One region of the Rhizobium sp. SYY.PMSO genome, then DNA from elsewhere that is predicted to be linked to it. Evidence: predicted binding sites of a transcription regulator. Region 1 holds the regulator's gene; each other region holds the start of a gene.
The links. The regulator LexA, encoded in region 1, represses DNA repair genes until DNA is damaged. The targets are predictions, from matches to a motif close to TGTTCNNNNTGTGTTCNG.
Positions count from the first base shown of each region.

Region 1 (10,593 bases):
CTGGGCATGGCGCTGGCGCAATGCGAAAGCTGGCGGGCTTCCACGGTGATGCTCGATTCGGCGGTGACGACGACCGTTACCGGCCAGGTCGAGCGGCGCGAATCCTATGACAACGGCGGCTGGCGCTATGTCGTTCGTGTCGAGGCGACCGAAAAGCCCAGCATTCGCAGGTCGCCGCAGCGAGTCACGATCTTCGTGCGTAAACAGGCGGATGCTTTCGATCTCGGCGATCGCATCCAGGGCAGGGCGCGTCTGACGCCTCCTGCCGGGCCGGCCTTGCCCGGTCTCAACGACTTCGCATTCAGTTCCTATTTCAACGGTATCGGAGCGAACGGCTTCGCTTACGGCACGCCGAAACTGTTGTCTCCGGCTGATGACAATGCGGCGGGTTCGTTGCTCGACATGGCCGATATCAGACTTGCCGCCCTTCGCAACAGCATAGGCGACAGGATAAGGCAAACCTTGCCCGGTGACACCGGCGCTTTTGCTGCGGCACTTGTCACCGATGAGAGACGAGCGATCTCCAAGGACACGACCGAGGCGCTGAGAATTGCCGGCCTCACCCACATCATCGCAATTTCGGGTTTGAACATGGCGCTCTCGGCCGGCATCTTCTATGTCGGCCTGCGCTATCTGTTCAGCCTGTTCCCCGGCGTCGTGCAGGCGTGGCCTACCAAGAAATTCGCGGCATTCGGCGCGCTTGTCACGGTGACGGCCTATTACCTCATTTCCGGTTTCGGCGTGTCGGCGGAGCGCGCTTTCATCATGATGGCGATCATGCTGGTTGCCGTCCTTCTCGACCGGCCATCGCTCAGCCTCCGCAACGTGGCGTTATCCGCCATCGTCATTCTCATCCTTTCGCCGTCGCAGGTGCTCGGCCCGAGCTTCCAGATGTCCTATGCCGCAACCCTGGCGCTGGTGTCCGGCTATTCGCTGTGGAAGCGGCGGCGGCATCGGGAAAGCATTCTCTCGCGGTTCCGCGTGCTGAGCCCGCTGCTGTTTGTTTCGCGCTTCTTTGGCGGCGTGCTGTCGACCTCGTTCATCGGCGGCGCGTCGACGGCCATATTCTCGATCGAGCATTTTCACCGCCTGGCGACATACGGTCTCGCCGCCAATCTTGCGGCCATGCCGGTGGTTTCCTTCATCGTCATGCCGTTTGGCATGGCGGCGATGATGCTCATGCCGCTTGGTCTCGACGGCCCTTTCTGGAACGTCACCGGGGAGGGGCTGGAGCTCGTCATCGTGATTGCCAAAACCGTGGCCGGCTGGGGCGGGGACATCACCTTCGGCCGCCAGCCGGGCTGGCTGATGCCGACATTCATTGTCGGCTTCCTGATCATGAGCATGCTGCGGACCAGGCTTCGCCATTTGGGCTTGGTGCTGTCGCTTTCATCCGTCGGCGCGGCGGCATTCGGCTCCGGCGTGCCGAAGCCGGATCTGATGATCTCCGAAGACGGTGTTCTCGTCGCTCTGCGTCAGGACGCCATACTGGCCACCAACCGCGAACGGCCGCAGGCCTTCATCTTCGAACAATGGCAAAAGGCGCTGGTTGCACCTGAATATCAGCCGCCGACCATTCTTCCTGGCGACAGCCGGCTTCCTCATGTCAGCAAGTCGGATCGCCACCGACGGCTAAGCCGTGAAGAGGAGAGCGCCGTTCGCAAGGCAATGGAAGAGGCTCTTGACCGTACCATGCAGGGAAGCTTCGCCTGCCAGAAAGGCGCATGGTGCGTGGCCATGCTCGAAAACGGCGCCATGCTCGTCACCATCGAAAACGCAGCCTATCTGCCTCCGGCTTGCGATACGGCAAATATCGTCGTGACACCCATCCGGCTGCGGCTGGATCATTGCCGCTCCGGCGCCATGCTCATAACCGGCGCCACATTACGGCAAACCGGTTCCATCGAAATGGCGCTTGCCACCGACAAACCTGTTGTTTCCGCAGCGTTCGAAAACCCCCAACGGCCGTGGACGCGGCATCGAACCTACGATTGGCGCACGGATAAATTCGGCACGCCAGCCAGGCCCGTGCCGACGGTTAGTGATAGCGCCGAATGAGACCGACGAGCTTGCCCTGGACCTTGACGCGATCCGGTCCGAAAATGCGGGTTTCATAGGCCGGATTGGCGGCTTCCAGCGCAATGGAGGCGCCCTTGCGGCGAAAGCGCTTCAGGGTTGCTTCCTCGTCGTCGACAAGAGCGACCACGATATCACCCGGATTGGCTGTCGTTGAATTGCGGATGATGACGGTGTCGCCGTCAAAAATTCCGGCATCGATCATCGAATCGCCCCTGACTTCCAGCGCATAATGCTCGCCGGAGCCGAGCATGTCGGCGGGAACGGTAATGTCGTGCGTGTTGTTCTGGATGGCGGAAATCGGAACGCCGGCAGCGATACGCCCCATGACCGGCACCGAGGCCGAACCGTTGTGATCGTCATTCGCAACCTTCGCCGGCGCGGGGGGAGCGACCGGTTGAGGCTTGCCGAGACTGCCTTCGATGATACTGGGCGAAAAGCCGCGTCGCGGCTGCAGGCTTGGATTATAGGCTTCCGGCAGTTTGATGACCTCCAGCGCTCTTGCTCTATTCGGCAGGCGGCGGATGAAACCGCGCTCTTCTAGAGCCGTGATCAGGCGGTGAATGCCGGACTTGGATGCCAGATCCAGCGCGTCCTTCATCTCGTCGAAAGACGGCGGGACGCCGGATTCCTTCATGCGTTCGTGAATGAACAAAAGCAGTTCCTGCTGCTTGCGCGTCAACATCGTCTTGGAACCCCAGAATCAAGAAAAGGTCGTGAAACAAATCCAGAACGGACACTATATGTTCCATATGTGTTCCGCAAGTACTTAAATTTCGGTAAAACCTTGTGCGGCCAATTAAATAATTACCACTGTCGAATGAAGCGGCTGAATACCCAAGAGGGGTACATGTGGGCTAACCTGCCGATAAATATGGAAAATGCTGTCACGGCTGCTTCCGCGGCGTTCCAGTTCCATGGTGACGTTGGATTCGTGAATGCACGCGAAATCGCGGCGGATAGACCGGCTGGAAGAGAGAATCAGCTATCCCGTCGCCGGGATTGCCGTCTTCTTTGCCGCCATATCCCAAGGTTCTTGCTTCCATCTTGAATCAGGCGTTGGATGGGCGCAAATCTGCTCTGGCAGGAACACAGGAAAAGCCATGACCTCGTCACCGCATCCGCTGGATCATCTCGTGCTGCCCACCGTCAATATTGCCTTGGCGCGTGAACGCTTGGGCAAGCTCGGTTTCACGGTGGCCCCCGATGCGCGTCATCCTTTCGGCACCGAGAATGCCTGCGTCTTCCTTGCCGACAAGACCTATCTCGAACCTTTGGGCGTGGCCTCCCAGGAGCAGTGCGAGGCGAGCCTCGCGGAGGGCAACGTCTTCGTCGCGCGCGATCAGGCCTACCGCTTTCGTGTGGGTGAGGATGGCTTCTCGGCCGTCGTCTTCGGGTCGGACGATGCTGTTGCCGATGATGAGCGGTTCAAGGCAGCCGCGATCTCGGCCGGGCGGATGCTGGATTTTTCCCGGCCCATGAGAATGCCGGACGGAACGGAAACTGTCGCCGGCTTTCGCCTTGCCTTCGCGGCCGATCTGCGCGCGCCCGATCTTCTCGCCTTCTGCTGCCAGCGCATCAATCCCTTGCCGGCAGACCGCGGCGTGCTGGAGCGTCATGAAAACGGCGTGACCGGAATTGCGCGGGTGGCGCTTTCCGCGCCGAAGCCGGCGGCCTATCGCAGCTTTCTCGAAGAGGTTATCGGCGGCCCGCGCGTATCGGAACATTCCTTCGGATTGACGGTCAAGGCGGCCAATGCGGATCTTGAAATTTTGACGCCGGAAGGAATGGAAGCGTTTTACGATTTGCCGGTCTCCCCGGAAGATCCGGGGCTTCGTGCGCGCGCAATCCTTTTCAAAACGCGCGATCTTTCCGTGACATCGTCGCATTTCGCTGCTAACGGCGTCACCTACACGCGTAAGAACAATCGTATATTGGCGAGGTTTGCGCCCGGACAGGGCGCATTGTTCGCCTTCGAGGAGATAGCATGAGCACGAATTCCGAAGTGACCGTCGGCGAGGGTGCCTCCAAGGTCCTGTTTTCCAACGCCGCCAAGCTGTCGCTGATTGCCGGTCCCTGCCAGATGGAAAGCCGCGACCATGCTTTCATGGTCGCCGGCGTCCTGAAAGAGCTCTGCGGCAAGCTCGGCATCGGCCTCGTCTACAAGTCCTCCTTCGACAAGGCCAACCGTACGTCCTTGTCCGGCAAGCGCGGCATCGGCCTGGAAAAGGCGCTGGAAGTCTTTGCCGATCTCAAGAAGGAGTATGGCTTTCCGGTATTGACCGACATTCATACGGAAGAGCAGTGCGCCATCGTTTCGAAGACGGTCGATATCCTGCAGATTCCGGCCTTCCTGTCGCGTCAGACGGATCTTCTGGTTGCGGCTGCGAAGACCGGTCGTGTCGTCAACGTCAAGAAGGGGCAGTTCCTCGCTCCCTGGGACATGAAGAACGTGCTGGCCAAGCTCAATGACAGCGGCAATCCGAACATCCTCCTGTGCGAGCGTGGCGCCTCCTTCGGCTACAATACCCTCGTCTCCGACATGCGCTCGCTGCCGATCATGGCGGCGATGGGCGCGCCGGTCATCTTCGATGCGACCCATTCGGTACAGCAGCCGGGCGGGCAGGGTGGCTCCACCGGCGGCGACCGCCGATTCGTCGAGACTCTGGCGCGCGCCGCCGTTGCCGTCGGCGTTGCCGGCGTGTTCGTCGAGACGCACGAGGATCCGGATAACGCGCCCTCGGACGGTCCGAACATGGTCTATCTGAAGGACATGCCGCGCCTTCTGGAAAAGCTGCTGGCCTTCGACGCCATCGCCAAGGCCTGAGAAATAACCGACATTCAACAGGCTGACATGAAATTGCGCTACGCGGCCTTCAGGAGTGTCACAGATTGGGCGCGCGGAACAGCATTGTAATTTCCGCGCCTTCGACTAAGACGATTTAAATCGATTTATAAACCAGCGAGCAGGAAGCTATCATGACCGCAATCACCGACATTATCGCCCGCGAGATTCTCGACAGCCGTGGCAACCCGACTGTCGAAGTCGATGTCTACCTCGAAGACGGCAGCATGGGCCGCGCGGCGGTTCCGTCGGGCGCGTCGACCGGCGCGCATGAAGCCGTCGAGCTTCGCGATGGCGGCAAGCGCTACCACGGCAAGGGCGTGGAAAAGGCCGTCGAAGCGGTCAACTCCGAGATCTTCGATGCGATCGGCGGCATGGACGCTGAAAACCAGATCCAGCTCGACAATATCATGATCGAGCTCGACGGCACGCCGAACAAGTCGCGTCTCGGCGCCAACGCCATCCTCGGCGTTTCGCTTGCCGTCGCCAAGGCCGCTGCCCAGAGCGCAAACCTGCCGCTTTACCGCTACGTCGGCGGTGCGCATGCCCGCCTCCTGCCGGTTCCGATGATGAACATCATCAACGGCGGTGCCCATGCCGACAACCCGATCGACTTCCAGGAATTCATGATCCTGCCGATCGGCGCAGACTCCATCCGCGATGCCGTTCGCATGGGTTCTGAAGTCTTCCACGTCCTGAAGAAGGAACTGGCTTCGCAGGGCCATAATACCAACGTCGGCGACGAAGGCGGCTTCGCACCGGGCCTCTCCAGTGCTCCGGCAGCCCTGGATTTCATCATGAAGTCGATTGAGAAAGCCGGCTACAAGCCGGGCGAAGAAATCGCCCTCGGCCTCGATTGCGCCTCGACGGAGTTCTTCAAGGACGGCAAGTACGTGCTGGAAGGCGAAGGCCGCACGCTGGAACCCGGCGCGATGGCCGAATATCTGGCCGAACTTGCCGCCAAGTACCCGATCGTTTCGATCGAGGACGGCATGGCTGAAGACGACTGGGAGGGCTGGAAGACGTTGACTGACCTGATCGGCAAGAAGACCCAGCTGGTCGGCGACGACCTGTTCGTCACCAACTCCGCCCGCCTGCGCGACGGTATCCGCATGGGCGTTGCCAACTCGATCCTCGTCAAGGTCAACCAGATCGGTTCGCTGACAGAAACCCTCGATGCGGTCGAAACCGCGCACAAGGCCAATTACACGGCTGTGATGTCGCACCGCTCCGGCGAAACGGAAGACTCCACGATCGCCGATCTCGCCGTCGCCACCAACTGCGGACAGATCAAGACCGGCTCGCTGTCGCGCTCCGACCGTCTTGCCAAGTACAACCAGCTCATCCGTATCGAGGAAGCGCTCGGCCCGCAGGCGAAATATGCCGGCCGCTCCATCCTGCGCAGCTGATGTTCGATGCGCAGGACCCGTTCGGGCTTGCGGCCATATCATCCGTTGAAATCGAACCGCGCCCTCGGGCGCGGTTTTTTGTTGCCTTGCGCAGTTAGAGTCAACGGACGGTTAATCTCTGCCGGTTAGATTGGCTGTAGGTGTTTGATTTGACGCGATCTTCTTCGAAGGCGGCATCGGCTTTGAAGTAAGGTTGCCTAAGCCGGGATGTTTCGAGCGAGCATGTGGACAAAGTATCATAAGAAGAGAAGGTTCGGCCGTTTCGTTCTTCCCGCCATTACCATCGCTTTTGTGAGTTACTTCGGTTATCATTGTATCCATGGTGACTACGGCCTGAAGGCGACCGAGGTTTTCGAACAGCGCCGCATCGACCGCAGCAAGGAATTGGCGGATCTCGTCGCCAGGCGCGAGCACCTCGAAAAGGAGGTTGCTTTGTTGAGCGACGGCTCGCTGGACAAGGATATGCTCGATCAGTATGCGCGCTATCAGCTGACCTATTCCAAGGCGAACGAAATCGTCATCTTCAACAAATAGCCGCAATTAACCGAATTCAGGTTAATCGTTTTTTCCTTAGATATTTCAATAATTTACAAAGAATATGAGCCATGCAATTATAGCATTGCTGTGGCGGACAATCTTGCCTATGTTAGATTTCGTTATAGAACGAGGCTACTCACATAGGGAGGGTTGAATGGCGCCGCGAAAGAACGCGTCCGTTTCCAGCCGTAAGACGGCATCAAGGCCAGCCAAGGAAACCAATGGCGGTCCGATCGCAGATTTCGATCGTGATGCGGAACTCAAGGCTTATCGTGAGATGCTCCTGATCCGCCGCTTCGAGGAAAAAGCCGGCCAGCTTTACGGCATGGGCTTCATCGGCGGCTTCTGTCACCTTTACATCGGCCAGGAAGCTGTCGTTGTCGGCATGCAGATGGCGCTGAAGGACGGCGACCAGGTCATTACCGGCTATCGCGACCACGGTCACATGCTGGCGACCGGCATGAACGCGCGCGGCGTCATGGCCGAGCTCACCGGACGCCAGGGCGGCTATTCCCGAGGGAAGGGCGGCTCCATGCACATGTTCTCCAAGGAAAAGAATTTCTACGGCGGCCATGGCATCGTCGGCGCGCAGGTTTCGCTCGGCACCGGTCTGGGCTTTGCTAACTGGTATCGCGGCAATGACAATGTCAGCGTCGCCTATTTCGGCGACGGTGCTGCCAACCAGGGCCAGGTCTATGAGAGCTTCAACATGGCGCAGCTGTGGAAGCTGCCGGTGATTTTCGTCATCGAGAACAACCGCTATGCCATGGGCACCTCGACGGCGCGCGCCACCGCGCAGGCCGATTTCTCCAAGCGCGGCGCCTCCTTCGGCATTCCGGGCATCCAGGTCGATGGCATGGACGTTCGCGCCGTCAAGGCGGCTGCCGACGAAGCCGTTGCGCACTGCCGCTCCGGCAAGGGCCCGATCATCCTGGAAATGCTGACCTACCGTTATCGCGGCCACTCCATGTCGGATCCGGCTAAATACCGCTCCAAGGACGAAGTGCAGAAGATGCGCTCCGAGCATGACCCGATCGAGCAGGTTCGTGTTCGCCTTCTCGAAAAGGGCTGGGCGACCGAGGACGATCTGAAGGATATCGACAAGGATGTCCGCGAAATCGTCGCCGACAGCGCCGATTTCGCCCAGAACGATCCGGAGCCGGATGCATCCGAGCTCTACACCGACATTCTGCTCTAAATCGGGGAGGGACGATCCATGCCCATCGACATTCTCATGCCCGCCCTTTCTCCGACCATGGAAGAGGGTACACTTTCGAAATGGCTCAAGAAGGAAGGCGACAAGGTCGTTTCCGGTGATGTCATTGCCGAAATCGAAACCGACAAGGCCACCATGGAAGTGGAAGCCGTCGACGAAGGCACGATCGGCAAGCTGCTGATCGACGCCGGCACCGAAGGCGTCAAGGTCAACACCAAGATCGCCATCCTGCTGCAGGACGGCGAATCGGCCGATGCCATTTCTTCGGCCAAGGCCGCACCTGCCGCCGAGCCGGCAAAGACGGAAGCGCCCGTCGCCGCTCCGGCGCCGGCAGCCGCGCCGGTTCCCGCTCAGCCGAAGGTTGCCGCAGCAGCCGATCCGGAAATTCCGGCCGGCACCGAAATGGTGTCGATGACGGTGCGCGAAGCGCTGCGCGACGCCATGGCCGAGGAAATGCGCGCCAACCCGGACGTCTTCGTCATGGGTGAGGAAGTGGCCGAATATCAGGGCGCCTACAAGGTAACCCAGGGCCTGTTGCAGGAATTCGGCGACCGCCGCGTCATCGACACCCCGATCACCGAGCACGGCTTTGCCGGTATCGGCGTCGGCGCCGCCATGGCGGGCCTCCGCCCGATCGTCGAGTTCATGACCTTCAACTTCGCCATGCAGGCGATCGACCAGATCATCAACTCCGCCGCCAAGACGCTCTATATGTCCGGCGGCCAGATGGGCGCTCCGATCGTCTTCCGTGGCCCGAACGGTGCGGCAGCCCGCGTCGGCGCCCAGCACAGTCAGGACTACGCGGCCTGGTACAGCCACATTCCGGGCCTCAAGGTCGTCATGCCCTACACGGCAGCCGACGCCAAGGGTCTCCTGAAGGCTGCCATCCGCGATCCGAACCCGGTCATCTTCCTCGAAAACGAAATTCTCTACGGTCAGCACTTCGATGTGCCGAAGCTGGATAATTTCGTCCTGCCGATCGGCAAGGCCCGCATTCACCGTCCGGGCAAGGACGTAACGGTCGTCTCCTTCGGCATCGGCATGACCTATGCCATCAAGGCGGTCGCCGAGCTGGAAGCCCAGGGCATCGATGTCGAACTCATCGATCTGCGTACCATCCGCCCGATGGACCTGCCGACGATCATCGAGTCGGTCAAGAAGACCGGGCGTCTGGTCACCGTCGAGGAAGGTTATCCGCAGTCCTCCGTCGGCACGGAAATCGCCACCCGCGTCATGCAGCAGGCCTTCGACTATCTCGACGCGCCGATCCTGACGATCGCCGGCAAGGACGTACCCATGCCATACGCCGCCAACCTCGAAAAGCTGGCGCTCCCGAGCGTCGCCGAAGTGGTCGATGCGGTGAAGGCCGTTTGCTACAAATAAGGGGAGGGCTTATCGATGCCTATCAACATCACCATGCCTGCCCTCTCGCCGACCATGGAAGAGGGCAACCTCGCCAAGTGGCTGGTCAAGGAAGGCGACAAGATCAAGTCCGGCGACGTGATCGCCGAGATCGAGACTGACAAGGCAACGATGGAAGTCGAGGCCGTCGATGAAGGCACCGTCGCCAAGATCGTCGTTCCTGCCGGCACGGAAGGCGTGAAGGTCAATGCCTTGATCGCCGTGCTTGCCGCCGATGGCGAAGATGTCGCGGCTGCAGCTTCCGGCGCTGGCGCCGCTGCTGCACCGGCGCCCAAAGAAGCTCCGAAGGCGGAGGCAACCCCGGCGGCCGCTCCCGCCGCAGCGCCTGCTCCGGCAAGCGTTTCGGCTCCTGCTGCACCCGCCCCGGCACCCTCGGCATCGGCTCCGGCCGCAAACGACGGTCATCGCACCTTCGCGTCGCCGCTTGCACGCCGTCTGGCCAAGGAAGCCGGCATCGATGTGACTGCCGTTTCCGGTTCCGGTCCTCATGGTCGCGTGGTCAAGAAGGATATCGAAGCTGCTGTTTCCGGCGGCACCGCCAAAGCCGCTCCTGCAGCTGCACCGGCCGCGCAACCGCCTGCCGCTGCCGCCGCTCCGGCCGCGCCGAAGGGCATGTCGGACGATGCCGTCCTCAAGCTGTTCGAGCAGGGTTCCTACGAACTCGTGCCGCATGACGGCATGCGCAAGACCATCGCCAAGCGCCTGCAGGAATCCAAGCAGACGATCCCGCACTTCTACGTTTCGGTCGATTGCGAACTCGACGCGCTGCTGGCGCTCCGCACGCAGCTCAACGATTCCGCTCCGAAGTCGAAGGATGGCGTTCCGGCCTACAAGCTTTCGGTCAACGACATGGTCATCAAGGCCCTGGCGCTGGCATTGCGCGACGTTCCGGATGCCAACGTTTCCTGGACCGACAGCGCCATGGTCAAGCATAAGCATGCCGATGTCGGCGTCGCCGTTTCCATTCCGGGCGGCCTGATCACCCCGATCATCCGCAGCGCCGAGCAGAAGACGCTCTCGACCATCTCCAACGAGATGAAGGACTACGGCAAGCGCGCCAAGGAGCGCAAGCTGAAGCCCGAGGAGTA
Region 1 is NZ_CP177349.1:1,227,221-1,237,813, forward strand. Features, by position in the region: gene ACJJVH_RS05970 (ComEC/Rec2 family competence protein) at 1-2,058, shown strand, start outside; gene lexA (transcriptional repressor LexA) at 2,039-2,761, opposite strand; gene ACJJVH_RS05980 (VOC family protein) at 3,180-4,067, shown strand; gene kdsA (3-deoxy-8-phosphooctulonate synthase) at 4,064-4,903, shown strand; gene eno (phosphopyruvate hydratase) at 5,056-6,330, shown strand; gene ACJJVH_RS05995 (FtsB family cell division protein) at 6,553-6,864, shown strand; gene pdhA (pyruvate dehydrogenase (acetyl-transferring) E1 component subunit alpha) at 7,022-8,065, shown strand; gene ACJJVH_RS06005 (pyruvate dehydrogenase complex E1 component subunit beta) at 8,084-9,466, shown strand; gene ACJJVH_RS06010 (pyruvate dehydrogenase complex dihydrolipoamide acetyltransferase) at 9,482-10,593, shown strand, end outside.

Region 2 (10,593 bases), on a different replicon from region 1:
AGGCCTTCTGCCGCTCGCTTGAGGATATAGGCCGCCGCACTGCCGATCTCGGCGTAACAACCGTCTATCATCCGCATCTCGATACCTTCATCGAGCGCCGCGAGCAGCTTGACAGGATGATGGACGAACTCGATACCTGCCATGCCGGCCTCTGCATCGACCCCGCCCATCTGGCCCAGACACATTCTGATCCGGTCGATGCGCTGAAGACCTATATCTCGGCGGTGCGCTACATGCATCTCAAAGACACCCGGGTCGATGACAGTCTCGTCGGCTGGGCGCGCTATGCCGCCTTCTGCGAGCTTGGGGCAGGCGCGGTCGATATGCCAAGCCTCATCGATGTGCTGCTTGATGCCGAATATGATGGCCTTGCCATCGTCGAGCTGGACGCTTCCCAGAAGACCGCGGAGCAAAGCGCGCGGGAAAGCATCGCCTATCTTACCGGGACGCTCGGTCTGATGCTCAATCCAAACGTCAGGTGAAGGAGCAAGGTATGGCCGAGGCCGCAAGGCGACCCATGAGGTTCGACAGCGATAGCATCGCCGCCGCACTTATGCTTGCGCCTGCGGCCGTCATGCTCTCTCTATTCTTCCTGTGGCCTTTCTTCCGAGGGCTCTATATCAGTCTCACGCGCTGGGATGGCTTTTCCGCGCCCCGCTTCGTCGGGGTCGCCAATTACGTGCACCTCTTCAACGACAGGATTTTCGGCGGCGCTCTGGAAAACAACCTGATTTTCGTCGTACTCATTCTGGTCTTCAAGAACGCACTTGGAATGGGCCTCGCCATTCTGCTGGATCGGGCGATCTTCCTGCGCGGACCGATCCGGGCCGCAGTCTTCATTCCGGTGACGCTCTCGTTTGCCGCGACTGGCTTGCTTTGGTCATGGATCTACAACCCCGTGTTCGGGCTGCTGAACGCGGCGCTCGATCTCGTCGGACTTTCCGCACTGAAAATGTCATGGCTCGGCGATGCCCATATCGCGCTCTATTCGGTGATTGCAGTCGATATCTGGAAGTGGCTGGGCTTTCACGCGGTCATCTACCTCGCGGGACTGCAGACCATTCCGCAGGAGCTTTACGAGGCAGCGCGTGTGGATGGCGCAAATGCATTCAAACGCTTCCGGCACATCACACTGCCGCTGATGATCCCGGTCGTGCTGATCAACGTCATTCTCGGACTGTCAGGCGCGTTCGTGAGGAATTTCGATATTGTTCAGGTCCTTACCCAAGGCGGACCCAATCACGCCACGGAAGTGGTGATGACGTTGATGGTCAAGACCGCCTTTCAGGACGGAAACATGGGTTATGCATCGGCGATGGGTTACGCTCTCTTCATCATCGTAGCCCTTTCCTGCATCGCGCTCCTGGCCGTCATGCGGCGTTCGAAAGTGGAGTTTTGATTGTGCCTGCAACGTCTTCGCTCGAATTGACGACCCGCCCTCTCACATTCTCGACAAAACGCCTGCCATGGCGCGATGCGACCAATGGCCGATCGCCGAAGGAAATCGTCTTCGTGTATTCGGCGCTCGCCATCGTGCTCTTCGAGACGCTCTATCCCCTTCTCTGGGTATTGTCCGGTTCATTGAAGACCAAGGAGGAGGTTATCTCCAACGTATGGGGCCTGCCGATTTCCCTGCAGTTTTCGAACTATGCGGAAGCATGGCGCATAGCCGGCATGGGCTCGCGGATCTTCAACAGCGTCATGGTGACCTCGCTCGCACTTGCTCTGATCCTCCTCGTCGCAACGCCTGCGGCCTACGCCATTTCCAGGCTAAGGTTCCGCGGCCGCAACGCTTTGATGGCCTTCATCGTCGCCGCGATGCTCGTGCCGCCGCAGGTGATGGCGATCCCCTTGTTCATGACCGCGCGGGATCTCGGCCTCGTCAACAGCCGTATCGGCGTCGCAATCATACATGCCGCATCGAACTTGCCGCTTTCGATCTTCATTCTCCGCTCGTTCTTCTTGACCTTGCCGATGGAACTGGAGGACGCTGCGCGTATCGACGGTGCAAATCGCCTGCAGATTCTGACAAAGGTCATGCTTCCATTGGTACGGCCCGGAATTGCGCTGGTGACCATCTTCGGTTTTATCGAAGTATGGAATGACTTTTTCCTCGCCTTCCTGCTGCTGCGAGACCCCTCCGTGCAAACGATTCCGCTCGGGCTCGTCGCCTTCTTCCAGCAATATGGTTCGATGTGGAACCTGTATTTCGCAGCGCTGACATTGACGACGCTGCCAGTCATCGTGGTGTTCATCGCCATGCAGAAGCAATTCATCGCCGGTTTGACGGCTGGTGCGGTCAAAACCTGATCGGGACAAGACAGGGAGCCATCATGACAGAGACAACCCAGATCGGCATTGGCGTCATCGGCTGCGGCGAGATCGCGCAGCTCATGCATCTGCCGATCATTCATGAACTGCCCGAACTGAAGGTCGCCGCCCTGTGCGACCTCTCAAGAACAGTGCTGAAAAACCTTGGTGCTCAATACGGTGTCGACGCACTCTATGACGACTATCATGCCCTTCTTGCCGATCCCGCGGTCCATGCAGTCATCATTTGCACCTTCGACCACGCGCCTGTCGTCGAAGCGGCGATCGCCGCCAGGAAGCACTTCATCGTCGAAAAGCCGCTTGCCTTCACCGCAGGGGTAGCCCGTCCGCTCGTCGAAGCGGCAAAGGAGAGCGGCCTGATTGCGCTGATCGGCTACATGAAGCTCTATGATCCCGGCTATCGGCTCGGCCTCCAGCAGCTCGAACGCATCGGCCGGCCGAAGATGATCCAGGTGCATGATTTCGCAGGGCGATTCGACCGGTATCAGCAGCTATATACCCAGGTTCGCGGTCAAGATGTCGACCGCAGATTGATCGACGCCACCCAGGCGGAAGTCGCCGCATGCGTAGCCGCCAGCCTTGGTCCGGACCACGCCGGATACCACGATCTCTACATGACGCTGCTGATGCTCGGGAGCCATGACCTTGCCGTGCTGCGGGGCGCCTTCGGCGTACCTGAACGGGTCGACTATGCCCAGGCGGCCGGCCCGACACATATCATAGCGGTCCTCGGCTTTGCCGACCGCGTCCCCGCATTGCTGGAGATTGCGTTCGGTGCGCAATATGAATGGTGGGATGAGTGGATGACCGTTCACGGCGAAGACAGCGAGATGCGTATCGATTTTCAAAACCCCTACGTCCGCAATGCCGCCGCGATCGTGCGCATCAAGGAAGCGTTCGGGCCGATGCCGAGCGAACGTATCCTCCCCGCCGTTCCCGAAACTGCATTCCGCCGACAATGGCAGCATTTCATTGCCTGCATCAAAGAGGGTGCCGAGCCGATCACGCCGCTTGGTGGCGGATTGGAGGATCTGGAACTCGCCGAGCGCATCATCAAGGCGCTACCGCCCAAAACGGTAGGGAGCTGACCATGAGCCGCGTTCTGGTAACCGGATCGAGCGGTCTTCTCGGAAGCCATGTCTGCGCCGCACTGGTTGCCGCGCACTATGAGGTCACTGGGCTAGATCTGGCCGCACCAGCCCAGGGGTCTGGCTGGAGCCATGTCACCGGCGATGCCGGCCGGCTCGACATTCTCGCCGAACTATGCGCCGGCATGGACACCGTTGTTCACTGCGCTGCGATCCCGCGGCCGACGGGCCGTGCCGCGTCGGACGTCTTTCACATCAATATGTCCGCGACCTACGCCGCGCTCGAAGCCACCCGCCTCCACCGCATTGAACGCTTTGTCTATGCCTCCTCTTTCAGCGTGCTCGGCTACCCCTTTTTCGAACAGCCGGTCGCTCCGCCCTACCTTCCCGTTGACGAAGCCCATCCAATCGGCACGCAAGACGTCTATGCTACGACCAAATGGCTCGGGGAAGAGATGGTCGAGGCCGCCGTTCGACGCGGGTTGCATTCCGCCGTGAGCTTACGCATGCCCTGGATTCAGACGCCGGCGACATTTTTCCACGATGTCGGCCTACGCCGGACACAGCCGGATGCAGCCCGAGACCTTTGGGCTTATCTGGATGCCCGCGATGCCGCGGACGCCTTCGTTGCGGCAGTCCAGCGGCCGATCATCGGACACCTGCGTCTCCTGTTGAGCGCCGCCGACAGCTATGGCGACCAGCCGAGCGCCGAACTCGCAGCTGCGGCGTATCCGCAAGCCGAGATGAGAAAGCAGCTCGCTGGCAATACGGCATTGATCGATACATCGGCAGCGTATGATGCGCTCGGATTTACGCCACGCTATTCCTGGCGCGATTATCCAAGAGCCTGACGGAGGATGAAATGCGGTTTGACGAAAAGACGGTCTTGGTCACCGGCGCCGCCGGCGCGATTGGCTCTGCGGCCGTGCGCCGCTTTCTCTCCGAGGGCGCGAATGTCGCAATCGCCGATCTGGACCTCGACAGGGCCAAAGCTTTAGCCGCCGAGCTTGGCGACAAGGCAGCGGCCTTCGGCGTCGACGTGGCCGATCCAGCCGCTGTGGAGGTCATGGTCAGGGAGGTCGATATGCATTTCGGCGGCATTGACGTGCTGTTCAACAATGCCGGGATTCCTGGCACGGTGACGCCCGTGCACAGCCTGACGCTCGATGACTGGAAGAAGACCATCGACATCAACCTGCACGGCATATTCTACGTCCTGCGTGCGACACTCATTGTGATGATCGAGAGGAAAATCCAAGGAGCGGTCGTTAATATGGGTTCGTCCATGGCCGGTTGGGATACACTCTCGGGCGGCGTCGGCTACGCAGCAAGCAAGCACGGCGTGGTCGGCATCACCCGCATCGCCGCGCTCGACGCCGCCCCTTACGGCATTCGCGTAAACGCAATCTGCCCCGGCGTTATCGAGACGCGGCTCGGTGTACCGGCAGATGATGATGTTGCCTACGAAGCTGGAATTCAGCGCTTTGCTGACCGCATTCCGCTGCGCCGCATCGGCCAGCCGGAGGACGTCGCTGCCGCCGTCGCCTTCCTCGCCTCCGACGACGCCCGCCATGTGACCGGTGTGGATTGGCTTATCGACGGTGGCCAGACGCTACAAAGCTGGGCGAATGCCCCGGATTCCAAGAGGTTTCCGCGATACGTATAGCGTTTACGGCAGTGGTTAGCGGAAGTTTCTGGGCTTTTTGCAGACTTTCGTCGAAGAAATTTCCGCTCCATTGATGTGGAGTGAGCCGTTGGGCCTGAAAGCCGTTGCGGAGAAACTGAGGCGCCACTCGAAAGATGATGTAGACGCATCGTGAAGTTAGCGGAATTTGAAATTTGACGCGCGATGCCGGAATTTGACAGATCCTGATCCTCTTTACTGCCGCGATCGCTTTTCAGCCGAGATCATCGCGCACGCCGTCTGGCCCTGTGGTCGCCGTTCCAGACAAGAGGAGGAGCGACAGTCGGCGACAACGCATGCCGTCGCTGCAAACGAAGCGCGTGACGCCGCACAACCTCCGTCACGCCACCGCCTATCGGCCAACACTACCGGCGTCTTGCCGCTGCCGGGAAATCATAGCCGAAAGTCATCGATCGCTCGTAAACTAGCGGGTTTCGTTTGGAATATAAGCCGGCACGCGAACCCAGCCGTCTTCGCCGGAGCACTCTGATAAACCACGATATCTACAAGGCCAGAAATGAGTTGAACATAGCAACCTGACCAACGTGTCGCGAAATCCTGGCATAATGGGAAATCCTCAGACTATGTTGGGGAAGGCTTCGGCTTATGCCCGTTCCGAGACAGGAGAAGGCCGGCGACGAACATGGGAAATGCGGTAGCCAATCCGCGGATGAAAGCATGATCAATCGTCGCCCGATCGGATCGTAACACACTGGTCGGGGTGAAATCCATCGCCGTCGGCGGCCGCTTCGACCATATCCGGCGTCCAAGACGCTATGATGGCCAACCATCTGACTCAAGGCCAGCAATCCCCGGAATTCGGCCGCGGATGCTTGTCTTCAAATAAGCCCGGATCTTGGATCTCCGGTCTGCGCCCTATATGCGCGCCCGGCCCGATGGTCAGGCAGCAAAGCGTCCGATCCGCCGGATGTCGTCGCGAAAGCGCGCCAGCTCCTCCGCTCGCCTACCCTCGTCGGGAATGCGCAGCAAATAGGAGGGGTGAACCGTCACGAACAGAGTCCGTCCCTCTTCCATCACGATCGACCGGCCGCGAAGGTCCTCAAGACGATCCTTGTAATCGGTGAGCGAAAACAGTGCGGTTGCCCCCATGGCCACAATTACCTTCGGCTGCACCAGGTGAATCTCGCGGGTCAGCCACCAGCGGCATTGCTGCACCTCACCCATATTGGGTCGCCTGTGGATTCGACGTTTGCCCCGCGGCTCATATTTGAAATGCTTGACCGCATTGGTGACGTAAAGCATGCGCCGGTCCAGACCGGCGAGTGACAGCGCCTCATCGAAAATGCGACCCGCAGGCCCCGTGAATGGACGTCCTTCAAGATCCTCTTGATCACCCGGTTGCTCACCAACAATCATCAACCGGGCATCGACAGGTCCTTCACCGAATACCGTCTGAGTGGCGCGGCAGTGGAGATCACAACGGCTGCAATGCCGCGCCTCCTGCCGCAGCGATTCGATCGTATCGATTTCGACAACTGGCCTGGCCTGCACCTGCGCGGCCGCCGCCTGCAGGCGATGATGAAAAGGCAAGGGCTCGCTGGCCTGCCGTCGTCCCATATCCATAACCTGCGCTTCCGCACCAGCGATCAGGCCGGGAATGAGATCCGCCTCCGGCAAATTCCTCCAGTATTTCTTCGGCATCTCCGTCATCATCATCTTCACCTTCAACCGGGCAGGATTGAAGATGGAGGCATAATAGGTGCGCCAGAGTTCTTCTGTCTCATCGCTTATGTCGGGCTTTTGCGCCGGTTGCGTCGAGGTGCGCAAGGTCTCGCCATCCCAAGAGGCCGATCCACGCGGTGTGGCTATTATCCAATCCATGTCGTTAAATCGGCGTTGGAAGAACGGGGCAACCCGCGCGACGATAAAATGGTCTGGCTCGAACCATGAAAAAAAGCGGCGGCGGCCCACTGTGCCCGCAGGCAACGGCATTTCCTTAAAACGTACGAAGGCCGTCATCTTGTGATAGTCGCGACCCACGGATTTATGCATGCCGTGCGCCGCGACGACATCGACATCCGATTTTACGTCCAGCAGATGCCGTTCCTGTTTCAGGCGAAACAGAAGGCGATAAAGCAACGCAAACCGGCCAGGATTGGAGTGGCAGACTACGGCTTCAGCGAGCCGAAGAAAAGCCAGCGGCACAGAAACCTGTATCGTGTCCGTTTCCGTCAAAGTTGGAGAAGAGCGCAGATTCGGGAACACGGTTGCAGTGGCATCAAACAGCCCCTGCTCGTCGCCCCTCAGCCGCCAGTCGATCTCCGCGGGTTCTATCCCTGCCATCAGAAAACGGCGCGCGGCATCCCGCCACTCGGTAAGATCACCCCGTCCTTCGAGAAAACAGCTCGCGGTCATAACAAGGACAGCTGTTCCGATTTGGGCATGAACATCGAACGCAGATCGGTTCGCTCGTCCAACCGATGCGGCGTCCAGCCTTCGGCGATAACGAAGGTCCGTACCTTTTTTAATGAAACACCGAGCCGTCCGATATCCTCCAGCCTCAATCGGCGGAAACGGCGAGCGGAAAGAATGGATTTTACCGTTCTAGCGCCAAAACCGGGCACCCGCAAAAGCGTCTCCTTTTCGGCGCGATTGACATCGACCGGAAACCAGTCGCGATGACCGAGTGCCCATGCCAGCTTAGGATCGAGGTCAAGATCGAGCATGCCATCCTTCCGTGTCGAAGTAATCTCGTCGATATCGAAACCATAAAAACGATAAAGCCAGTCAGCCTGGTAAAGTCTGTGCTCGCGCATCAGCGGCGGCTTGATCAACGGCAGGTTCTTTGACGAATCCGGGATCGGACTGAAGGCCGAATAATAAACGCGCTTCAAACCATAGCTGCCGTAAAGCCGCGCACTGGTATCGAGAATCGTCGCATCGTTCGCGGCATCGACGCCGACGATCATCTGCGTACTCTGCCCAGCCGGCGCGAATTTTCGCCGTCTCTTGGTCCGCAAGGTCGGCTCGGCCATCTCCTCGATTTTCAGGCGCAGATTGCCCATCGAGCGACGAATATTGTCAGGTCGCTTTTCCGGCGCAAACTTTCCAATCCCGGCATCGGTAGGCAGTTCGATATTGATCGACAGGCGGTCGGCATAGAGTCCGGCCTCCTCGATCAATTGCAGCGAGGCTTCCGGAATGGATTTCAGGTGGATATAACCGCGAAAATTATGAACCGTGCGCAATTCGCGGGCAATGCGTACCATCTCCCCCATCGTATGATCGGAGGAGCGAATGATGCCGGACGAAAGAAACAGGCCTTCGATATAATTGCGCCGATAAAATTCGAGCGTCAGCCAGACCACCTCCTCCACCGAAAATCGCGCTCGCTCGACATTGCTCGATGAGCGGTTGATGCAATAGGCGCAGTCATAGATGCAAAAGTTGGTCATCAGAATTTTCAAAAGCGAAATGCATCGACCGTCCGGCGCATAGGCATGGCAAATGCCGGACCCTTCCGTAGAACCGAGCCCGCCGGTCGAGGACGAATCTCTTTTTGCCGTTCCGCTCGAAGCGCAGGACGCGTCATATTTGGCCGCATCAGAGAGAACAGCCAGACGTTCTTTGAGTGTTTTCTTCATCTAAATGTTCACTATATGTTCTTGCCTGCACTGTCAAGAAATCCAGCTTGGCCTGCCGTCAGCGCACTTTCCTATTTCGGCGATCCATGTCAAAAATTTCGACGCCTGGATGCGTACCGGTCGTAGAACGTACCGGCGACTGGCAAGCCACTTTCTTCATCACCTGCGCAAGATCAGGTGATTTCATAGGCGTTGACCTGCGGGGAACGCCCATGAATTTGCGTCGGTCGCTCCACTGCGAAGGAGCCAAAGGAATATTTATTCCAGATATTACAAATACTTGAGAATCCGAGCCTCAATCTCATCCAGCCGCGATCCCTTATGGCATCTGTATTGCATATCTCCCTTTGCGGATCGTACCCCCAGGGATTTTACTCATGCCGAACGCAACAGCATCGCCATCAGTGCGAAGACCGATTTTGTCGGCCGGACATTCGTCAATAGTCGTGGCAATCGTTCTTAAGGAATGCTGTATCGCCATCGGAAGCTCCACCGCAATCCACTCATGATCCGTTTCGGCAGACAAACCGCTCAAACCGATGCGTCATCTTCCGGCGCCATGATCGTGACACCGCATTGGCTGGCCAGCGAAGCTGGCGCAAAAGTGCTCAGGCGTGGTGGCAATGCGATCGAGGCTTTGATTGCCGCCGGAGCAGTGCTGGCGGTCACCTATCCTCATTTCTGCGGACTCGGTGGCGACGCGGTCTGGCTAGTTGCCGACAGAAACGGCAACGCACGGGCCTTTGCCGGCATTGGACAGGCAGCGGCAATCATGCCGCGTGGTGACATACCTTTACGCGGCGCAGCCTCCACACTTACAACGGCCTGCCTGGTGGACAGCTGGGAGAAAGTGCTTGCTTACTCCGCCGCCGAATGGGCGGGCACCGAACGATTGGCCACTCTTCTCGACGACGCGATTGCAATCGCAGACGGTGGCTTTGAAGTCAGCCGGTCGCAGGCTTTCTGGTACGAATTCCGACGCGTTGAATTGAACGGCTGGGCGGGTTTCACGAAGCTTTTCCGATCTGGCGGCATCCAACGCCAACCCGCCTTGGCCCGTACGCTGGGTTCCATAGCTCGTCACGGTACGCGTGAATTCTATGAAGGTGCTCTTGCGCGGCGAATTATAAGCGGACTTAACGAGGTTGGTTCGCCGCTTTCGGCTGCCGATCTTGCCACCACGCGGACCGATGTCGTGGCTCCCCTCAAACAGACTTATCGGGATACCATACTTCTTGCTCCGCCCCCACCGACGCAAGGAATTACCACTCTCGCCATAATGGGAGTGCTCGACCATCTGCCGTTGGCGGATTTCCAGCCAGATAGCCCAGCCTATTATCATCTGCTGATTGAGGCTGTGAAACAGGCCTTCCTCGACCGGCATGCGATTGCCGATCCTCGCTTCGCTGCGGACATCTCGAAACGCCTTCTCGATCCATCTCGTCTCGTCGCAAAAGCCGCAGCGATTGATCCACGTAGGGCATTACCCTGGCCACATAATTATCAATACGGCGACACCGCATTGCTTGCGGCCGTGGATGTCAATGGAGGTTGCGCATCGCTGCTGCAAAGCCTCTACTTCGACTGGGGCAGCGGCGTGGTGATCGGCGACACCGGCCTCCTGTGGCAAAACAGAGGCGCGGCCTTTAGCACGAATCCAGCGAGCCCTAACTATATCCTGCCCGGGAAGCGTCCTTTCTATACGCTCAATCCGGGTATCGCGCTCAGGGACGGGCGGCCGCATCTCGTCTACGGTACACAGGGTGCGGACGGCCAGCCACAAACGCTGTCGTTGCTGCTTAGCCTTCTTATCGACCACGACCTTGATCCGGCTGCCGCTCTCGCTCGCCCGCGTTTTTTGCTCGGTCGCACCTTCTCAGATAAC
Region 2 is NZ_CP177351.1:578,907-589,499, reverse strand. Features, by position in the region: gene ACJJVH_RS29380 (sugar phosphate isomerase/epimerase family protein) at 1-482, shown strand, start outside; gene ACJJVH_RS29375 (carbohydrate ABC transporter permease) at 518-1,399, shown strand; gene ACJJVH_RS29370 (carbohydrate ABC transporter permease) at 1,402-2,310, shown strand; gene ACJJVH_RS29365 (Gfo/Idh/MocA family protein) at 2,334-3,419, shown strand; gene ACJJVH_RS29360 (NAD-dependent epimerase/dehydratase family protein) at 3,422-4,270, shown strand; gene ACJJVH_RS29355 (SDR family NAD(P)-dependent oxidoreductase) at 4,282-5,085, shown strand; gene ACJJVH_RS29350 (UdgX family uracil-DNA binding protein) at 6,004-7,479, opposite strand; gene ACJJVH_RS29345 (putative DNA modification/repair radical SAM protein) at 7,476-8,708, opposite strand; gene ACJJVH_RS29340 (gamma-glutamyltransferase family protein) at 9,214-10,593, shown strand, end outside.
Region 2: the regulator LexA is predicted to act here: its motif matches at 8,714-8,731, upstream of ACJJVH_RS29345 (putative DNA modification/repair radical SAM protein).

Region 3 (10,593 bases), 1.8 Mb from region 1:
CAAGTCGACGCGCGGCGGCAGCACGATCCCGATGCAGACGGTGAAGAACCTTTTTCTCTGGAACAGCCGCTCCTTCGTGCGCAAGACCCTGGAACTGCCGCTGGCGGTTTTCGCCTCCGCCGTCTGGTCCAAGCGCCGCATGATGGAGATCTACCTCAATGTCGCCGAATGGGGCCCGGGCATTTACGGCATCGAGGCGGCGGCGCGCTATCATTTCAAGGTGCCGGCCTCAAGGCTCACGGCGCGCCAGGCGGCTCTTCTCGCCGTTTCGCTTCCCAACCCGATCGACCGGGTGGCGAGCAAGCCGGGGCGAGGGCTCAGCCAGCTTGCCTCGCTGATCCAGCGCCGCGCCCGGAATGCGGATGCATACATCAGATGTCTTTATGACTGAGATCACAACTTGTCGTTCGATCGGCTGATCGTCATCCGGCATTGTCGGTCAGGACGCAGGAACCGGAAAGGAAACAGCGATCATGGACAAGCTGACCCTCTATATCGGCAACAAGAACTATTCCTCCTGGTCGTTCCGGCCGTGGATCGCGCTCGAAGGTTGCGGCGTCCCCTTCGAAGAGGTTCTGATCCCCTTCGATTTCCCGGGCGGCAATCCCCGCATTCGCCAGGTATCGCCGACCGGCAAGGTGCCGTTGCTGGACCATGATGGATTCAAGCTCTGGGAATCGCTCGCCATCATCGAGTATGTGGCCGAGCTTTTCCCGCATGCCGGACTTCTCCCGGGGGATCGGAAGGACCGGGCGCTGGCGCGGGCCTACGGCATGGAGATGCTTTCCGGTTTTCGAGCGCTTCGCAATGCATGTCCGATGAACATGCGGCGCCCCGTCAGCCGCCTCGATCTGCCGGAGGGCGTCATGGAGGACGTGGCGCGCATCGAGACCATCTGGCGCGAGGCGCGCTCCCGATCCGGCGGCCCCTTCCTGTTCGGCGCGTTTTCGGGGGCGGATGCGATGTTCGCGCCCGTCGTCAGCCGCCTGGAAAGATACGACATCGATGTTGCGGCCGACACGCGGGACTATATGGCTGCGATGAAGGCACTGCCGGCCTGGAGGAAGTGGGAGGCGGCGGCGCTGGAAGAAACATGGATCGTTCCGGAAGACGAGGCTTGAGCGCCGATTCGGCTTCGAATATCCGCGAATCCGTTGCAGCCGGCAAAAAATGCTGGAAGGGACTGGTCAAAGTCCGACAAGCCATGTATAAGCCGCCCCAATTTCCGAAATTGATGCATATCTGTTTCGGCCGCCTTGCTGGCCGCGGATATGTTTCGTCCGTCCATGGAGTAACGAGAATGGCTGTACCGAAGAGAAAAACGAGCCCGTCCAAGCGCGGTATGCGCCGCTCGGCCGACGCCCTGAAGGCCTCGACCTACGTCGAAGACAAGAACTCCGGCGAACTGCGCCGCCCGCACCACATCGACCTGAAGACCGGCATGTATCGCGGCCGCCAGGTTCTGACGCCGAAGGAAAGCGCATAATTCAGGCGCTGCCTTGATGGCATGAATAAAAGGCCGGCGTTACGCCGGCCTTTTTCTGTTTCTGATCAGGGTCGTTTGTGAGAGCGGGCACCAAGCAGCGTCTCGTGCCGCGCCTCCTGATGCCTCCTATCCCTGCGGGGCCTTCCCGGAGAAATGTCGCGAAGGGGCAGAGGGGGCGAACATTCTCCGCAAATTCAGGGCCGCGTTCCGCCGCCGTCCTGCCTCACAAACTGTCCAGCTTGTTCTGCATGGCACGGAGCTGTTCCTTCAGCTCGTCGATGTCCTTGGCTTCCGCCTTGCGGCTTTCCTTGACCGGCGGCTTCATGAAGGGCGAGAACATCTGCATGGCCTGCTGGAACATTTCGGTGTTGCGACGGACCTGCTCCTCGACCATCTGTATCGGCAGCTGCAGGTTCTTGCCGAGGGGCGTTTCGCCGAAGGCGCGATTGATCTGCTCGCGCATCTGGGTCTGCTGTTCCGTGAAAGAACGCATCGAGTGTTCAAGGAAGCTCGGCACGACCATCTGCATCTGGTCGCCGTAATAGCCGATGAGCTGCCGGAGGAATGAAATCGGCAGCAGCGTGTTGCCGGTTTTCGATTCCTGTTCGAAAATAATCTGCGTCAGGACAGAATGCGTAATGTCTTCACCGCTCTTGGCGTCCTGGACGATGAACTCCTCGCCCTTTTTGACCATCTCCGCCAGGTCGTCCAGCGTCACGTAGGTGCTGGTTCCGGTGTTGTATAGGCGGCGATTGGCGTATTTCTTGATTACGATCTGGCCCTCATTCTTTGCCATTATCAGTCTCCTGGCCCCGTCTGATTGTATGGAATGCTCCTCCACTTCGGAGTGTAGACGCAAAAGAAGCGTGGTGACAATCGCTTTGTGCGATGCGGCAAGCCCTTTCCCTTGGTTGGATTTTTGCAGGCGGTGGCGGGTTCGTGAAATCTGCGCGCCGAAAATTCTTGCTGTTTGACTCGGGCGCAAAGCTTTGACAGTTTCGCCTCATATACTTGTTCATTCTGTGAGGAGGCATCCATGAGCAATTCATCCATCGTCGTCGCCAGCGCCGCCCGTACCGCGGTCGGTTCCTTCAACGGAGCTTTTGCGACCGTTCCGGCTCATGAGCTCGGCGCCGCCGCCATCAAGGGCGTGCTGGAGCGCGCCGGCGTCGACGCCAAGGAAGTCGACGAGGTCATTCTCGGCCAGGTGCTTCAGGCCGGCGAAGGCCAGAATCCGGCACGCCAGGCGGCGATGAAGGCCGGTATTCCGCAGGAGGCCACCGCCTGGGGCGTCAACCAGCTTTGCGGTTCCGGCCTGCGCGCCGTCGCGCTCGGCATGCAGCAGATCGCAACCGGAGACGCGAAGATCATCGTTGCCGGCGGCCAGGAATCCATGTCGATGGCGCCGCATGCCGCAAACCTTCGTGCCGGCACCAAGATGGGCGACATGAAGATGGTCGACACCATGATCAAGGACGGCCTGACCGACGCCTTCTACGGCTATCACATGGGCATCACCGCAGAAAATGTCGCGCGGCAGTGGCAGCTTTCGCGCGAGGATCAGGATCAGTTTGCCGTTGCCTCGCAGAACAAGGCGGAAGCCGCGCAGAAAGCCGGCCGCTTCGCGGACGAGATCGTTCCCTTCACCATCAAGACGCGAAAGGGCGACGTCACCGTCGATGCCGACGAATATATCCGCCATGGGGCGACGCTGGACGGCATGGTGAAGCTTCGCCCGGCCTTCGACAAGGAAGGCACGGTCACTGCCGGCAACGCGTCCGGCCTCAATGACGGCGCCGCCGCCGCCCTGTTGATGACCGAGGCGGAAGCCTCGCGCCGCGGCATACAGCCGCTTGCCCGCATCGTTTCCTGGGCAACGGCCGGCGTCGATCCGCAGGTCATGGGCACCGGGCCGATCCCGGCTTCCCGCAAGGCGCTGGAAAAGGCCGGATGGTCCGTCGGCGACCTCGATCTCGTCGAGGCCAACGAGGCTTTTGCCGCCCAGGCTTGCGCCGTCAACAAGGATCTCGGCTGGGATACGTCGATCGTCAACGTCAACGGTGGCGCGATCGCCATCGGCCACCCCATCGGCGCTTCCGGCGCCCGTATCCTCAACACGCTGCTGTTCGAAATGAAGCGCCGTGGCGCCCGCAAGGGGCTCGCTACGCTGTGTATCGGCGGCGGCATGGGCGTCGCCATGTGCTTCGAGGCGCTCTGACGCGCCTTGAAAGGGGTTTTCCAGAAGAAGTGGTGAAAGCGGAGCGGGCGACCCGGTGTGCGGGCGTCCCGCCTCCGCGACAACAGAGGGGAGTGGCACATGAGCAGAGTGGCTTTGGTAACCGGAGGGACACGCGGCATTGGAGCCGCCATTTCGATGGCGCTGCACAATGCGGGCTACAAGGTGGCGGCGACCTATGCCGGCAACGACGAAAAAGCCCGGGCTTTCCACGATGTAACCGGCATTGCCGTCCACAAGTGGGACGTGACCGATTACGAGGCCTGCGGCAAGGGCATCGCCAAGGTCGAGCACGATCTCGGCCATGTCGAGGTTCTGGTCAACAATGCCGGCATCACCCGCGACGCCATGTTCCATAAGATGACGCCGCAGCAATGGCACGAGGTCATCAACACCAACCTCACCGGCCTGTTCAACATGACCCATCATGTCTGGCAGGGGATGCGCGACCGCAGCTTCGGCCGCATCATCAACATCTCTTCGATCAACGGCCAGAAAGGGCAGATGGGCCAGGCGAACTATTCGGCCGCCAAGGCCGGCGACCTTGGATTCACCAAGGCTCTCGCACAGGAAGGCGCCGCCAAGAACATTACCGTGAACGCCATTTGCCCCGGCTATATCGGCACGGAAATGGTGCTGGCTGTGCCGGAAAAGGTGCTGAACGAACGCATCATCCCGCAGATTCCCGTGGGACGCCTGGGCGAGCCGGAGGAAATCGCCCGAGTGGCGGTCTTCCTTGCCAGCGACGATGCCGGTTTCATCACGGGATCGACGATATCGGCCAATGGCGGGCAGTTCTTCGTCTGAGGCAATTCCGGGAAAAAAGCGCAGCGATTTTCCCATGGAGTTAAACGAAACAGCAAAACGAAAGGCTCGGCGCTTCCATGAAGCGCCGAGCCTTTTCAGTTCGTTCGCATCACAAAACCGCTCGCCGGCTAAGCAATTCCCGGAAAGCGCATAGCGGTTTTCCGTGTGGACTTGCTTGAAGACGGAAGGAAAGAGCGTTTGCGCGATTTGAAGAAAAGCGGAAAGGCTCTGGCCCGGCAATCAGCCGCGTCTTGAATGTATCTGATGTCCCTGCCGGGGCTTGAATTCCAGAATGACGGCATTCAACGCCACTTCCCGCCGCTCCTTGTCCCGCGCTCTTATCGCGCACCCGAGCGCATAGAAAGTGGTGCCGATGAGCACAAGGGCTGCAATGCTTGCGATGATTTCGGCCATGGTGCCGTTCCTTTCTCAAAACACTGCTTGCTTCCCGCGCTGGCGCGCGCAGGAAGAGGGTCTCTGTTCAGAAACCGCTATTGCCTGACGCCGCCAAAGCCTTGAGGTCGTGACCGGCGGCCGACTGCCGCCGGTCACGAGGTTTCGGCTCTAGAGCAATTCCCGGAAAAATGCGTGGCGGTTTTCCGTTTGGAATTGCTTGAAAACAACGACAGAGCGTCTTCGCGATTCGAAGAAAAGCGGAAGCGCTTTACCGGCAACGGGCTTCGTAGCGATGGCCATAGCGGTCGCGATAGATGCAGTAGCCACGACGCTCATGGGAGCGGCCGATGAGGTTGCCGACGACACCGCCGGCCACGGCGCCGACTGCTGCGCCACCCCAGCTATGTGTGGCCACGCCGCCGATCACGGCACCGGTGCCGGCACCGATGGCTGTGCCTCTCTCCGTTGACGTGCACGAGGCCAAAGCGCCGACGAGGGCGATCGCAACGATGATCTTCTTCATGGTGTTAGCTCCCTGATTTTCGAGGTTTGAACATGATCTGCGGATCAAATCCGCCCCATCAATAGCAGAATAAGGACAATGACGAGGACAAGTCCGAGACCGCCCGAAGGGAAATACCCCCACCCACGGCTATAACCCCAGTTGGGAAGTGCGCCGATCAACAGCAGAATCAGTATGACAAGCAATACCGTACCAAGCATGATATGTTTCCTCCATGTCCGTCGCTTGACTGTTACGCTAACGTCCTGTTCGACGCGGCGTCATGTTTCAGCGCCCCCAGCTCAAATCTATTCTTAGTGGCAGGCGGACTTCTTCAATTCTGCTCATAGAAACTTGCGGCCCCGGGAATTGTTCCGGCTGAGAAATAAAAATGCGGGGAGGGAGCTGTCCCGATGGTCAGCGAAACGTTAACGCGATGCGATCGGGCGGGAGCCGGGCGCGCTGTAAGAGACGAGTTTCTATGGTTAAAATACCATTAAAATACAATGGGTTGTGGTGAACGAAACGGGAAAGATCGTATGTCTGCGATTCGTCGGTGATTCGTTCTGTGTTTGGACCCTGGTTAATGTCGGAGCTTCGTTGCCGGCTTGCCGGGGGTCGATAGAGCAAAAACGAGCGCGAATCGGATCGCCGAAAGGTGACGCCGTAGGCTGAGAGCTTCATGCGGAGCAAATCCGCCGTTGGGTCCGCTGCTGCCTGCTCATTTGCGGTGCCGTCATGCCGAAATCCGCCGGCGCATCTCCGCGATTTGTCATCGGCCCGCTGCGGCGCCGATCGGAAAGCTGATGTATTCATCCTGTGCGTGTATTTGGCCCTTCATTATATTTGCGCTCGTTAAAAGCTTGGCCGCAATCGCAGATTCGGGCGGAATCCCCGGCTCAACCATTCGGAGTCCGGCGGGTTTCCGCCCGAAAGGCGCAAGATGTTGTGTGGAACAAAAGCGGAATCGCGTGGAATCAACGATTCGTCGCCGATTCGTTCCGGCTTTGACCCGGTTGTTAACGCTGGCGGTCAAACAAGAGAAATTTGCATGATTTACAAATAATTAACCAAGAAATGACGGGGATTTCCCGCCATGGCGGACTCCGCGCTTGACTCCTTTTCCCGCGGAAAAGGCATGAAAACAAGATTCAGCATCTGGTGGGAATCTTTTCGTTGAAATCCATATGTTGTAGTGAACAAATAAGGAACGGTGGCGAGTCAGCGATTCGTCTCCGATTCGTTCTCAGGCTGTTCCGGAATCCTTGGGACTCGCATGGGATGCAGAGCAAATATAACTTATGGTTGAGGCATCCAATAATGAAATCGCTTGTTGCCGCATGTGTTTTTTCATTCAGGTCTTGCCTTTGTCACATATGGTCGTCATCTGTTCGTTTCCTCAAGGAGAAGCTTGCCGATCGCACGATGGCGGTTTCTCACCCATGCACGGACCCATGACTCAGACTTCGCAGCCCATGATCCTGAGCGGACGCGGCGTGACCGCGGTGCTCGGACCCACCAATACCGGCAAGACCCATTATGCCATCGAGCGCATGGTGGCGCACGGCAGCGGCGTGATCGGCCTGCCGCTGCGGCTGCTTGCGCGCGAGGTCTATACGCGCGTCGTCGAGAAGGTCGGGGCCCAGCATGTCGCGCTTGTCACCGGCGAGGAAAAGATATCGCCGCCCAATGCCCGCTTCTCCGTCTGCACCGTGGAAGCCATGCCGCGCGAAACGCGCGCCTCCTTCGTCGCGATCGACGAGGTGCAGCTTGCCGGAGATCTGGAGCGCGGGCATATTTTCACCGACCGTATTCTGCATCTGCGCGGCCGCGACGAAACCCTGCTGCTCGGCGCGGGCACGATGCGGCCGATCCTCGAGCAGCTGCTGCCGGGGATTACCGTTCTGGAGCGCCCACGGCTGTCGCATCTCTTCTATGCCGGGCAGAAGAAGATCACGCGCCTGCCGCAGCGCACCGCGATCGTCGCCTTCTCCGCCGACGAGGTCTATGCCATCGCCGAGCTGATCCGCAGGCAGCGCGGCGGTGCGGCCGTCGTTCTGGGCGCGCTGAGCCCGCGGACCCGCAATGCGCAGGTGGCGCTCTATCAGGCCGGCGATGTCGAGTATCTGGTTGCGACCGACGCGATCGGCATGGGCCTCAACCTCGATGTCGATCATGTCGCCTTCGCCCAGGACCGCAAGTTCGACGGCTATCAGTTCCGCAACCTCAATCCGGCCGAGCTCGGCCAGATCGCCGGCCGAGCCGGCCGTCATCTGAAGGACGGCACCTTCGGCGTGACGGGGCAGGTGGATCCCTTCGACGACGAACTGGTGCGCCGGATCGAGGGGCACGAATTCGATATGGTGAAGGTGCTGCAATGGCGCAGCAAGGATCTGGATTTCGCCTCGATCGCGGCCCTGCGGGCCAGTTTGGAGAACGCGCCACGCGTGCAGGGCTTGACGCGGGCGCTGCCTGCGGTAGACCAGCAGGCGTTGGAATATTTGTCACGCGATCTGGAGATAGTCGATCTTGCCAGCAGCCCGGCCCGGGTTGAAAAATTATGGGAGGCCTGCGCGCTTCCCGACTATCGGCGCATCACGCCTGCCCAGCACGCCGATCTCATAGCCGTCCTCTTTTCCGATCTCGTGCGCTATGGCACGGTGAAAGAGGATTTCCTGGCCGAACAGGTGCATCGCGCCGATCGGACGGACGGTGAGATCGACACGCTTTCGGCGCGAATCGCGCAGATAAGGACTTGGACCTATGTGTCGAACCGGCCCGGCTGGCTTGCCGATCCGACACACTGGCAAGAAAAGACGCGGGAAATCGAAGATCGATTGTCCGATGCGTTACATGAACGGTTGACGAAACGCTTTGTTGATCGCAGGACATCTGTGCTCATGAAGCGCCTGAGAGAGAATGCGATGCTGGAAGCTGAAATCAGTGTGAATGGAGATGTCTTCGTAGAGGGGCATCATGTGGGGCAATTGACCGGATTTCGGTTCACGCCTATCGCGGGCACCGAGGGACCGGATGCCAAGGCTGTCCAGGCCGCCTCGCAGAAGGCGCTCGGGCTTGAATTCGAGGCGCGCGCCGCACGCCTGCATGCTGCCGGCAATGGCGATCTTGCGATCAGCGCCGATGGCCTGGTGCGCTGGCTCGGCGATCCCGTGGCCCGCCTGTCGGGCAGCGAGCATATCATGCGCCCGCGCGTCATCCTGCTCGCGGACGAGCAGCTGACCGGCAACGCGCGCGATCACGTCTCCGCCCGGATCGAACGGTTCGTCAATCATCACATCAGCACGATCCTGAAGCCGCTCGACGATCTGCAGCGCGCCGAGGATCTGCAGGGTCTCGCCAAGGGGCTGGCTTTCCAGCTGGTGGAGAATCTCGGCGTTCTGTTCCGTCGCGACGTCACCGAGGAAGTGAAGTCGCTGGATCAGGATGCGCGCGCCTCCATGCGCCGCTACGGCGTTCGCTTCGGCGCCTATCATATTTTCGTGCCCGCATTGCTGAAGCCGGCTCCGGCCGAGCTCATCACGCTGCTCTGGGCCCTGAAGAACGACGGCCTTGACAAGCCGGGCTACGGCGACCTGATCCCCGTTCTGGCCGCCGGCCGCACCTCGGTTGTGACCGATCCGGGCTATGAGCGCATGTTCTACAAGCTCGCCGGCTTCCGGTTCCTCGGCAAGCGCGCGGTGCGCATCGACATTCTCGAGCGTCTGGCGGACATCATCCGTCCGCTGCTGCAGTGGAAGCCCGGCCAGGCCTCGCGTCCCGAGGGCGCCTATGACGGCCGTCGCTTCACCTCGACGACCTCGATGCTCTCGATCCTCGGCGCGACGCTGGAAGATATGGAGGAAATCCTCAAGGGTCTCGGCTATCGGGCCGATTCCGTGAAGGCCGAAGAGGCCCAGGCTTTCCTCGCTCAGCAGGATGCGGCCTCGAGTGCTGCGGCACCGGCTGCGGATGCCGCGGCCGAAAAGGCCGATCATGACGATGTCGACACGGCGGTCGACGAGCCGGCCAAGGACGCCGAGACCGTTTCCCAGGAAGCGGCTGCTCCCGCGGAAGCGGCGACCGAAGCCGCTCCGGCGGCTGCGGAAGCTCCTGCCACTGTTGACGCGGTTCCCGCGGCTGCGGAAGCCGGTGCGGCTGTGGAAGCTGCCGCCGAGCCCGCGGAGCCGAAGCCGGTTCTTCTCTGGCGTCTGGGCGGTCGCAGCGACCATCAGCAGCGTCAGGGCGGGCGTGGCCACGGCGACCGTCGCGGCCAGCAGGGCGAAGGCCGGGGCCAGCAAGGCAACCGCCGCAGTGGCGGCGAGCAGGGGAGCGGTGAAGGCAACCGCGAGGGGCGTGATCGCCGCGATGGCCGTGACGGCCGCGGCGGCGACAAGGGTCCGCGCGGCAATCGCGAAGGCGGCCGTCCGCAGCATCAGGGCAATCGCGGCGAGCGAGGCGATCGTCAGGATCGCGGCGACCGCAATGATCGCAACAATCGCGGCGCATCGCAGCCGCTGCGTTTCGAAGCCAAGCCGCCTCGCAAGGAAAAGCCGATCGACCCGGATTCTCCTTTCGCCAAGCTCGCTGCCCTCAAGGAGCAGATGAAGAAATAGGCCATGACGGACGAGAGGCAGCCATTTTCCGGTTCGCGCCAGCGCATCGACAAATGGCTGTTCTTTGCCCGCATGGTGAAATCCCGCTCGCTGGCGCAGCTTTATGTACAGAACGGCAGCGTGCGGGTGAACGGCGAGCGGGTGGTGCAGTCGAGCTTCGCCGTCAAGATCGGCGATCGCATCGAACTGTCGCTGGAGCGGCGGGATGTCGTCCTGGTCGTGCGCGCGCCCGGCGAGCGCCGGGGGCCTTTCGAGGAAGCGAAGCTGCTCTACGAGGATCTGACGCCGCCGCCGGATGAGACAAAACGCCTCACCCTCTTCGAACAGGCGTCGCGGGCGCCGGGAAGCGGCAGACCCACGAAGCGCGATCGCCGTGCAATCGATCGCCTGACCTCGGACGACGATTAGAAAACTCTGCCCGTCATGGGCGGTTTTCAAGATTGTTTGTCCTTGAAATTGGCTGACAAAGTCGATACCTCACGATCAACCTGCCGGTAACCAGCCGGACGGCGCGTTTGCTTGTAATGCATCCGTCTGCCCGTTCGGCTCCGCG
Region 3 is NZ_CP177349.1:3,143,237-3,153,829, reverse strand. Features, by position in the region: gene mtgA (monofunctional biosynthetic peptidoglycan transglycosylase) at 1-391, shown strand, start outside; gene ACJJVH_RS15295 (glutathione S-transferase family protein) at 474-1,121, shown strand; gene rpmF (50S ribosomal protein L32) at 1,301-1,486, shown strand; gene phaR (polyhydroxyalkanoate synthesis repressor PhaR) at 1,710-2,282, opposite strand; gene ACJJVH_RS15280 (acetyl-CoA C-acetyltransferase) at 2,523-3,704, shown strand; gene phbB (acetoacetyl-CoA reductase) at 3,804-4,529, shown strand; gene ACJJVH_RS15270 (hypothetical protein) at 4,770-4,943, opposite strand; gene ACJJVH_RS15265 (YMGG-like glycine zipper-containing protein) at 5,194-5,448, opposite strand; gene ACJJVH_RS15260 (DUF3309 domain-containing protein) at 5,493-5,648, opposite strand; gene ACJJVH_RS15255 (helicase-related protein) at 6,882-10,040, shown strand; gene ACJJVH_RS15250 (RNA-binding S4 domain-containing protein) at 10,044-10,448, shown strand.
Region 3: the regulator LexA is predicted to act here: its motif matches at 6,623-6,640, upstream of ACJJVH_RS15255 (helicase-related protein).